One region of the Agrobacterium sp. 22-209-1 genome, then DNA from elsewhere that is predicted to be linked to it. Evidence: riboswitches for the same ligand, from Rfam matches in the RefSeq annotation. Region 1 holds a riboswitch; the other holds the start of a gene.
What was found. Region 1 has a riboswitch for thiamine pyrophosphate ahead of thiC (phosphomethylpyrimidine synthase ThiC). Riboswitches for the same ligand answer to the same signal wherever they lie in the genome.
Positions count from the first base shown of each region.

Region 2: it holds a riboswitch for thiamine pyrophosphate, as region 1 does, so the genes downstream of both, thiB (thiamine ABC transporter substrate binding subunit) here and thiC (phosphomethylpyrimidine synthase ThiC) in region 1, are expected to answer to the same signal.

Region 1 covers NZ_JBNWCH010000005.1:354,195-359,598, forward strand. The annotation lists gene ACQZ48_RS14590 (DUF1839 family protein) at 1-44, opposite strand, end outside; gene ACQZ48_RS14595 (amino acid--[acyl-carrier-protein] ligase) at 51-959, opposite strand; gene ACQZ48_RS14600 (acyl-CoA dehydrogenase family protein) at 964-2,145, opposite strand; gene ACQZ48_RS14605 (acyl carrier protein) at 2,145-2,396, opposite strand; TPP riboswitch at 2,579-2,690, shown strand; gene thiC (phosphomethylpyrimidine synthase ThiC) at 2,786-4,609, shown strand; gene thiO (glycine oxidase ThiO) at 4,611-5,404, shown strand, end outside.
Region 2 covers NZ_JBNWCH010000005.1:195,299-200,702, reverse strand. The annotation lists gene ACQZ48_RS13900 (thiamine ABC transporter ATP-binding protein) at 1-57, opposite strand, end outside; gene thiP (thiamine/thiamine pyrophosphate ABC transporter permease ThiP) at 54-1,679, opposite strand; gene thiB (thiamine ABC transporter substrate binding subunit) at 1,699-2,712, opposite strand; TPP riboswitch at 2,751-2,861, opposite strand; gene ACQZ48_RS13885 (VOC family protein) at 2,907-3,299, opposite strand; gene ACQZ48_RS13880 (ABC-F family ATP-binding cassette domain-containing protein) at 3,395-5,221, opposite strand; gene ACQZ48_RS13875 (thiamine diphosphokinase) at 5,226-5,404, opposite strand, start outside.

The DNA of each region.
Region 1 (5,404 bases):
TGCACATAATTTTGGGGATCGAGACCGGGAAAAATCTGCCGCATGAATGATCAGCCCCAGAGCGTTTCCACGACCTTCGCAGGCCATTTCTTCACATCGAGACCATGATGCGCAAACAGCGCCAGCGCGATGCGCTCAAGGCCGAAACCGACGCAGGCGGTATGGGCAACATCGCCATTATCGAGGTTCAGGCCCCACTTCTGGCCGAAGGCATCCTGGTGGTAGTTGAAACTCATGCAGGCTGTTGGGTTCGTCGTCGATGTGACCGGGATCAAGAGTTCGAATTTCAGGTTCTGGTCGCGCTGGTTGTTGGCGAGCATTTTTCCGGCGCGGCCGAAGAAGGGATCGTTGGCGATATCGATGGTGACGTCGAGCCCGACCGCTTTCATCATTTCCACGCCGCGATCCATCCAGGTCTGGCGGAATTCGGTGACGTTCGCCTCGGTGCCCATGCAGACATATTCACGCATGCGGAAAAGCTGCTGGCGCGCCGGATCCTTTGAGGGTTCATGGCGGAAGCAATAGGACTGGATGTCATAGAGACCGCCGCCGGCGGGAAGGGCGCCACGTTTGGCGATCGTCGGATAGAGCGGGTAGCAGGCCGCCGGCGTCAGCACGATGTCGGTGGCTTTCTGGTCCTTGGTCCAGTCGCCGCCCTCATCCATCGTCTTCAGCAGGCTGACATGGTCGAGTTCACAGCCGCAAAAGGAATGGACCGTGCCGGCGAGCTGCGGGAAGCTCTTCATGTAACCGCTCTTTTCGAAATAGGCGCGGTTGATGCCGGGCGGGAAGCGGATCGCTTCGGCGCCATCGGCGCCACCGGTGCGGTCGATCAGCCGCTCGAAGGCGGCAATCACATCCTCGAACTGGCCGCTGCGTCCATAAAGACCGTCCACACCGGTTTCAATCAGCAGGCCTTCTTCGAACAGTCGATCGAGAAACGATGTTTGCATGTCCATGGTCTTATCCCAAGAGGCTGGTGTCCTGCTTGTGAACCAGCAGGAGATTGGCGGAATTGCCGAGAATGCGGTCGTTGGAAATCATCAGACGGGCGGAGTGTGCGTCGCGCAGGTGCCGGCCGAGGCTATAGGGCGTGCCGTTCTTGTAGCCCATGATGCCGCAGACCAGCATGGCGTGGTCGATGATCTCGAGAATGGTTTCGGAAGAGCAAATCTTCACATTGTTCATGGCGACGGCAAAGGCCATCGACATCAGTTTTTCGGGGTCGCTCTTGGTGTCCTCGTAAGCCTTGATGCCGGCGATGATGTTGGATTTCACGACCTGCAGCTTGGTGGAAACTTCAGCAAGGCGGATTGCGCCGGGAGGAGCGGTGCCCGGCGATTTGCGCGCCGCGGCTCTGACGAAAGACTGGGCGCGCAGCACGGCGTCCGACGCGATGCCGTACCAGACGGCGCTCCACAGGAGATGCGAGCTTGCAAGCATGGATTGTGCGGCGATTTCGGCAAAGGGTTTCGGGAATATCTGCGCCGCCGGCGCTTCGCCGCGGAACAGGAAGCCGTCCGAACAGGTGCCACGCATGCCGAGCGTATCCCAGACATGGGTCTTTTCGAGCGTGTACTGATTTTTCAGGAAGACGGTCATCACCTGGTCGGCGGGCGCGGCATCCTTGTGGGCGCGCGAGGTGATGAGGATCGCATCGGCATTGCTGCCATAGGAAATGACGGTGGCATCCTTTTCCAGCCGGCAGCTATCGCCTTCGACTTCGATCGCACAGATGGAGTTGCGCAGATTGCCGCCGATGCCGCCTTCCGTGGTGGCGGAGCCGAGCAGGAGCTGTTCGTTGGCAACGCGACGCATGAAGCCCGGATGCCAGTTGCTCTCGACGCCATGTTCCACAAGGCTTGACAGCTTGATGTGGTGCATGGCGAAAATCATCGCGGTTGCCGAACATGCCTGCCCGAGCCGGGCGCAGATATCGGCGATTTCCTGTAAGGAAGCGCTTTCGCCGCCCAGCGAAGAGGGGACCTGAATGCCGAGCAGACGTTCCTGTCGCAGCGCATCAACAGCTTCCTGCGGAAAGCGGCCGGTGACATCTACCGCATCCGCATGTCTGGCGGCAATTGCCGCGACACGGCCCGCGCGCGCGGACAGCGTTTCATCCTGCGGCGCTACGGTGACGTTCATCAGGCTGCCTCTTTACCATCCAGAATGAGCTTAACGGTGTCTTCAATCGCCCTGATGCTCGCAAAGGATTTGCGGTTCAGGAGATTGTCGGGGAATTCGATGTCGAATGCCTCTTCGATGCCGAGCATCAATTGTACCGACGCAAAGGAAGAAAGGCCCGCTGCATAAAGATCGGCTTCGTCTGCAATCGTATCGACGGGGGTTGGAAGCTGGCCGAATTTTGCCAGTATTTCACGAATAGTCGCATTCATTCCGACGTATCTCCAATGAAATCAACATTAGGTAGGTTTGTGCTTATCGTTATGCCGCAAACGATAATATTCGCCTAAACCGTTAGGTTAATTACAACTAACGGCAGCATGCGACATTCCCGCACCTTTGCCAAGTACGGATCGTCGGCCTTGACAAATGCCGGGCGGTGTTTTTTGCTGAGACCATTCACCAGGGGTGTCCCGTCAAGGGGCTGAGATTCTGCTTTCATGCGCAGTGACCCGTTGAACCTGATCCAGTTCATACTGGCGTAGGGACGGTGCAAAGACCTGATGTCGGGCGGGCGCATGACGTTGCGTTTCGGCAATTCGGTATTTTCCATCATTCCGGCTCGAACTGGGTCTCCACTGTCAAACTTTGGAGCCTCAAGATGAATATCGCTGCCAAGACTATCCCGCTTACGGTCACCACCGGGCCGCATGCCGCCTCCACGAAAATCCACAAAGCCGGCATTCTACATCCCCATATCCGCGTGCCGATGCGCGAGATCGCCGTTCATCCCACAGCCGGCGAACCGCCGGTGACGGTCTATGATTCTTCCGGCCCCTATACCGATCCTGCCCATGCCGTTTTGATTGAAAAGGGTCTGCCGCGCCTGCGTCAAGACTGGGTCGTGGCCCGCGGTGATGTCGAGGCTTATGAGGGGCGACACGTCAAGCCGGAGGATAACGGCTTTGCCACAGGCGAGCGCCTGACGCCTGAATTCGGTGTGCGTCACCAGCCGCTGAAAGCGACGGCGGGCAAGGCGGTGACGCAACTTGCCTATGCCAGGGCGGGCATTATCACGCCGGAAATGGAATTCATCGCCATCCGCGAAAATCTCGGGCGCGAGGCCGTGAAAGAAAAGCTCGCGCGTGACGGCGAAAGCTTTGGCGCGCATATTCCTGATTATGTCACGGCGGAATTCGTGCGTCAGGAAGTGGCGTCGGGCCGCGCCATCATTCCGGCCAATATCAACCACCCGGAACTTGAGCCGATGATCATCGGCCGCAATTTTCTCGTCAAGATCAACGCCAATATCGGCAATTCCGCCGTCACCTCCTCCATGGCTGAAGAGGTGGAGAAGATGGTTTGGGCCATCCGCTGGGGTGCGGATACCGTCATGGACCTGTCGACCGGCCGCAACATCCACAATATCCGCGAATGGATCATCCGCAACTCGCCGGTGCCGATCGGCACGGTGCCGCTTTATCAGGCGCTTGAGAAGGTCAACGGCATTGCCGAGGACCTCACCTGGGAAGTGTTCCGCGACACGCTGATCGAGCAGGCGGAACAGGGCGTGGATTATTTCACCATCCATGCCGGCGTGCGGCTGCATTACATCCCGCTCACCGTCAACCGCGTCACCGGCATCGTTTCGCGCGGCGGTTCGATCATGGCCAAGTGGTGTCTGCATCACCACAAGGAAAGTTTCCTTTATGAGCATTTCGACGAGATTTGCGACATTTGCCGCGCCTATGACGTCTCCTTCTCGCTTGGTGATGGCCTGCGTCCCGGGTCGATTGCCGATGCCAATGACGCGGCTCAGTTTGCCGAGCTGGAGACGCTCGGCGAGTTGACGCAGATCGCCTGGGCGAAGGATTGCCAGGTGATGATCGAAGGCCCCGGCCATGTGCCGATGCACAAGATCAAGGAAAACATGGACAAGCAGTTGAAGACCTGCGGCGAGGCGCCCTTCTATACGCTCGGGCCGCTCACCACCGATATTGCGCCCGGTTACGATCACATCACGTCGGGCATCGGTGCTGCGATGATCGGCTGGTTCGGAACGGCGATGCTCTGCTACGTCACGCCCAAGGAACATCTCGGCCTGCCTGACCGTAACGACGTGAAGGTCGGCGTCATCACCTACAAGATCGCTGCCCACGCCGCCGATCTCGCCAAGGGCCATCCGGCAGCACAGGTGCGGGACGATGCGCTGTCGCGCGCGCGGTTCGAGTTCCGTTGGGAGGACCAGTTCAACCTGTCGCTGGACCCGGATACGGCGCGCTCCTTCCATGACGAGACGTTGCCAAAGGAAGCGCACAAGGTCGCGCATTTCTGCTCCATGTGCGGGCCGAAATTCTGCTCGATGCGGATTTCCCACGATATCCGCGCCGAGGCGCAGAAGGAGGGACTGGAGGCCATGGCGGCACGCTTCAAGGAAGGCGGTGAACTCTATATGCCGCTCGCAACGCCTGCGAATACCGAATAGCATGCGCATTCTGGTCAAGGGAACGGGGGTCGCCGGTTTGACGGCGGCCTTCGAACTGGCGCGGAGCGGCATTACTGTCGAGGTCTGCGAGCGCAATGCCGAACCCTCTCGCGGTGCATCCTGGTATGCGGGCGGCATGTTGGCGCCCTGGTGCGAGCGTGAAAGCGCTGAGGCGGCGGTTCTGACGCTCGGTCAGGCGGCGCTCGACTGGTGGGATGAAGCGACACCCGGCCTTGTCGTGCGGCACGGTACGCTGGTCGTTGCGCCAGCCCGCGACAAGGTGGAGCTTTCGCGTTTCGCATCGCGGACCGCTGGCTATCGCTGGGTGGATGAGGGCGAAATCGCCGCGCTGGAGCCTGATCTTGCCGGGCGATTTCGTTCCGGGCTTTATTTCCCGGGCGAGGGGCACCTCGATCCGCGTCTTGCACTGAAATCGCTGCATGAGCGGCTCTGCACCATGGGTGTACGGTTCCATATGAGTATCCCGTTGGATGAAGAGCCGTTCGACCGCGTGGTGGATTGCACTGGCTCTGCGGCAATCGGCGGGATTTCCGATCTTCGCGGTGTGCGGGGAGAAATGCTCTATCTCGCCACGCCGGAGGTTTCCCTGTCTCGTCCTGTCCGGCTGCTGCATCCGCGCATTCCGCTTTACATCGTGCCGCGCGAGCCGGGTCGTTTCATGGTGGGCGCAACGATGATCGAGACGGAAGATGCGGGCGCCATTTCCGCCCGCTCGATGATGGAGTTCCTGAATGCCGCCTACGCCGTGCATCCGGCTTTCGCGGAGGCGGAAAT
Region 2 (5,404 bases), 160 kb from region 1:
CGTTCCAAGCCGCAGCCTGACCTTGTTGAGTTCAACGGCAAAATCTTCGCCGGTCATATGCTCGCCCTTGCTGATGGGGATTGCCGCGCAACACCGCCTGCGGCAAGCAGCAGGCAGACGATACCGAGAAGGAAGGCATAACCGGCGGCGTCATTGGTACGATAGCTGCCCATGCTGCTGTAAACCAGCCATGGCAGGGTGACGAAACTTTCCGACCCGAACAGGGCAACCGCACCTAAATCGCCGAGAGACAGGGCCATGGCGAAGGAAAACGCCATGGCCAGCGGCCGCCACAGAACCGGAAGATCGGCAAACCGCAGCCGCGTCAAGCCCTGAAGCCCGAGACTGGCGGAAAGCCGGCCGGTGCGCAAAAAATGACTGGTGAAAGCCGGTTCCAGCACCCGCATGGCAAGCGGCAAAGCCATCAGCATATTGATGAGCGCCACGAGGACCGGCGCATAGAAGCTGACATCGCCGAAAACCCGCAATAACAGGAACCACCCGCTTCCCAATACGACAGGCGGCACCAAAAGCACCAGCGAAGACCCCGCCCCCAGCATGGCGGAGAGGAAGCGCAGGGGTTGCCCCGCCTGCCGTCTGGAGCCTATCGCCTGTCGCGCGCCGATGATCGCCATGCAGCAGAGCACAACAAGGGCTGCAGACAGTGCGGCAATTGCAAGACTGGCCACCGCCGCGCGCAGGAAAATCGGCGCGGACAAAAGGCGCGGCAGATCGGCCCTCAAACCCGAAACAGCGATGGCGGCAAGCGGCAGGCCGATCAGCAGAACAGCGAACACGATTGCCACGCCATCCCAAAGGCGAGCGCCGACGCCTTTTCCATCGAAACGGCGAAGGGAACGGCCAAGCGAGGGAATCTCCGCTTCGGGCGACGGCAAAAAGGCAAGAAGGCCGAGCAGAATTGCGGTGAGGGCAATCTGCAAAACCGAAAGCGCAATCGCCCGCTGCGGATCGAAATCGAACCGCAGCGCCTGATAGATCGCCACCTCCAGCGTCGTTGCCGCCGGCCCGCCGCCCAAAAGAAGAACGAGCGTGAAGCTGGTGGCGCACAGCATGAAGACAAGCCCGGCAATACCGGGGACGAGACGCGCGACCGCCGGCCATTCGATAAAACGGAAAATCGAAACCGGACCCATACCGAGGCTCGCCGCCATGCGCCAATATTCGCCCGGAATACGCTCCAGCCCGGCCAGCATCAGCCGCACCGAAAGCGGCAGATTGAAAAACACATGGGCAATAAGAATGCCGGAAAGACCGTAGATGCTGAACGGCTCATCCGCCCCGGCAAAAACAAGGGCCGAATTCAAAACGCCCTGCCTGCCCCAGATGGTGATGATACCGAAAGCGCCGACGATCACAGGCAGACCCATCGGCACCGCCATCAGTCTGACGATCCAGATTCTTCCCGGAAACTCGCGCCGACGGCAAAGCGCCAGTGCCACCGGCAGGCCGAGAAAAAGGGAAAGAAGGGTGGAGAGCGTTGCCTGATAAAGCGTGAAACGCAGGATGCGCAGCGTATAGGCATCCATGATGCCGGCAGCGGGCGCGCCGGCATCAAAAGACAGGAGAGCCGCAACCGCGAGCGCCATGAACAGGAAAACGGCAGCAAAAGCCGCCGTTCCGAAAATGATCGACCGTCGGTAATCGCGACGCGGCATCATGCGCGGATGTGCCCCTTCCTCAATTCATGCTCATGGCGGCAAGCCATTCATCGATCCATGCCTTGCGGTTCCTCGCTACCTCTTCCGGATCCATCAGGAAAGTCTTCTGCGGCACCACGAGTTTGGAAAACGCCTCCTGCAAAGGCTTAGAGGTCGCCGCGACCGGCATCATCCAGTTGTTTTCCGGAATGGCATCCTGAAAACCGGATGTTAGCGTGAAAGCGAGGAACTGCTTTGCCAGTTCCTTGTGCGGCGCGTTTTTGAGGAGACCGGAAACCTCGATCTGGATGTAATGTCCTTCGGAAAAGGCGGCGGCCTGATAACGATCCGTTTTTTCAGCGACCATGTGATAGGCGGGCGAGGTGGTGTAGGAGAGCACCATCGGCACCTCACCCTTGGTGAAGAGGCCATAGGATTCCGACCAGCCCGGCGTGACGGTGAGAATGCGCTTCCTGAACTTTTCCCAAGCCTCCGGGGCCTTGTCGCCGTAAACCGATTTCACCCATAGCAGCAGGCCGAGCCCCGGCGTGGAGGTGCGCGGATCCTGAATGACGATTTTCTGCGAGGGGTCGCCTTCCACGAGGTCTTTCAGGCTCGTCGGCGGGCTTTTCACCGTCTGCGTATCATAGATGACAGCGAAATGACCGTAATCATAGGGAATGAAAACATCGTCCGTATAACCGCCCGGCACTTTGGCCGCCGATGCATCGATGCCGCTGACATCGAACAGACCGGTCTGTTTTGCTTCCGCGACAAGATTGGTGTCGAGACCGACGACGACATCCGCCTTGGACCCCGCCCCTTCAAGCTTCAGACGATTGAGCAGCGCCACGCCATCGGCCACGCCGACGAAATTGACCGTGCAATTACAAACCTTCTCGAAGGCCTCCTTCACCTTGGGGCCGGGACCCCATTCGGAAACGAAACTCTCATAGGTGTAGACGGTCAGTTCCTGTCTATCCTGTGCAATGGCAAGACCGGGCAGAAACAGCGAGGCGGCAACGAGGGAATTCAGGAAAAGACGACGGCGCACGGGTATCTCCTCAAAAAACGATAGGGAAATAGCCGTCTGCGTTAAAGCCGTCTAATCCCTCCGCCGGTATGAACCGGATCAGGTTCTTCGGGTTGGCAAGCCTCTCAGCCTTTTACACCAAAGCGCAAAAGACACCCCGTTAGATCAAGATGATGGTGTAATCCCGCCGTCCCTGATTGGCAAGATGGCCGAGGTCAGCCCTGTTCCGTCATATGCACCAGTTCCCAGACATGTCCGTCGGGGTCCTGAAAGCTGCCGGCATACATGAAGCCATGATCCTGCACGGGCTTCCAGCTGCCACCGCCGGAGGCGAGCGCCGTGGCGATCATCCGGTCGATTTCCTCCCTGCTTCCGGCGGAAAGACAGGTCAGAACCTCGGTGGTTCGCGTCGCATCAGCAATGTCGCCGTTGATGAAATCGCGGAAACGTCCCTCCTGCAGAAGCATCACGAAGATATTCTCTTCCACGATCATGCAGAGTGTGTGGTCATCTGAATATTCCGGGTTGAAGCTGAAACCGAGAGCAGTAAAGAAGTTTCTTGACGTCTCGATGTTCTTGACCGGCAGATTGACAAAAATCATGCGCATTTTTCAACTCCTCCAAGCGAACGCCGGCATAGAACGGCAATTCTGCTTTTCTGTCAAAGGCCGAAGGAGGACCGGCAAAGGAAGGACTGATGCCTTCAGCCCTCCAGTTCCTCGCGAAGCATCTCCAGTTCCAGCCATTCTTCTTCCATGACTTCCAGCTTGTCGCGCAGCTTCGACATTTCCTGCGCCAGCGTGTTGAAAGCCTCCGGATCTTTTGTGAAAAGTTCCGGATCGGCCATGCGCTGCTCGCGTTTTGCGATTTCGCTTTGCGCCTTCTCCATCTCCTTAGGCAGATTTTCGAGCGCGAATTTCTGCTTGAAGGAAAGCTTGCCCTTCGCCTTTACAGGCTCCTGTGAAGCCGAGGCGGAAGATGCCGCTTTCGCCTTTTCCTGCTTCTCAGCCTTGCGCTTCTCGTCCGACGCCCCCTTGCGCTGCGCCATCATGTCCGAATAGCCACCGGCATATTCGATCCAGCGCCCGTCAGGCTGGTCGGGATTAACAGGGGCGATGGTGGAGGTAACGGTACGGTCAAGAAAATCGCGGTCGTGGCTGACGAGAATGACCGTGCCGGAGAAGCCGGCGACGATTTCCTGCAGCAGATCGAGTGTTTCGATATCGAGATCGTTGGTCGGCTCGTCGAGGATCAGAAGATTGGTCGGCCGTGCCAGAATGCGCGCCAGAATAAGGCGCGCGCGCTCGCCACCGGACAGGTTGCGGATCGGCGTGCGGGCCTGTTCCGGCTGGAACAGAAAGTCCTTCATATAGCCCGTCACATGCTTCAATTCGCCGTTAACCAGCAGATTTTCGCCGCGGCCATCGGTCAGATAATGCGCGAGCGTATCGTTGGGATTGAGATCCTCGCGCTTCTGGTCGAGCGTCGCAATCTCCAGATTGGTGCCAAGCTTCACCGTGCCGCTATCGGGCTCCAGCTGGCCGGTGAGCATCTTCAGAAGCGTGGTTTTACCGGCGCCGTTCGGGCCGACGAAGCCGATGCAATCGCCGCGATGGACGCGCAGCGAAAAGGGCGCGACGATCACGCGCTCGCCGTAAGCCTTGGTGATGGCCTCGGCCTCGATGACCAGTTTGCCGGATTCACGCCCTTCGGTAACGGTCGCCTGCACCGTGCCCTGCGGCCCCTTGTGGCCGCGATATTCCGCACGCATCGCCTGAAGCTCGCCGACGCGGCGCATGTTGCGCTTGCGCCTTGCGGTCACGCCATAACGCATCCAGTGTTCTTCGCGCTCGATGGCCTTGCCGAGCTTGTGCTGCTCCAGCTCTTCCTCTTCCAGAACCTTGTCGCGCCATTCCTCGAAATGGGCAAAGCCACGATTGAGACGGCGGGACTGGCCACGATCGAGCCACACGGTCGAGGTCGAGACCTTCTCCAGAAAGCGCCGGTCGTGCGAGATCAGCACCAGCGCACTGCGCGTCTGCTGCAGCTCGCTTTCAAGCCATTCGATGGTGGGAAGATCGAGATGGTTGGTCGGCTCGTCCAGCATCAAAATATCCGGCTCAGGCGCCATGACGCGGGCAAGTGCCGCGCGGCGCGCCTCGCCGCCTGAGAGGCTCTCCGGATTTTCCTGTCCGGTAAGGCCCAGATGTTCGAGAAGATAGGTGACGCGATAGTGATCGTCACCGGGGCCGAGCCCCGCTTCGGCATAGGCCTGAACCGTGTCGTAACCGGCAAAATCCGGGGCCTGCTCCAGATAACGGATGGTGGCCGCCGGATGCCGGAAGACCTCGCCCGACTGCGCCTCGACGAGACCCGCGGCGATCTTCATCAGCGTGGATTTGCCCGAACCATTGCGCCCGACAAGGCAGATACGATCGCCCGGTTCCACCTGGAGATTGGCGCCGTCGAGCAGCGGGGTCACGCCGAAGGTCAGCTTGATGTCATCGAGTTTCAAAATTGGGGGTGCCAAGGCGTCAGGCTCCGGTCAGGTCATAAGGGCGGGCGAGCACGATGGCTTTGCCGCTTTTCAGCGAGAAATGCACGAGCCCGCCATTCGCGACATTGGAAATAGTGCGGGAGGAACCAAAAGCAAGCGCGAAATCCTTCAACGGATAACGCACATTGCCAATATCGAGCCCCTCAAGGGCGGTAA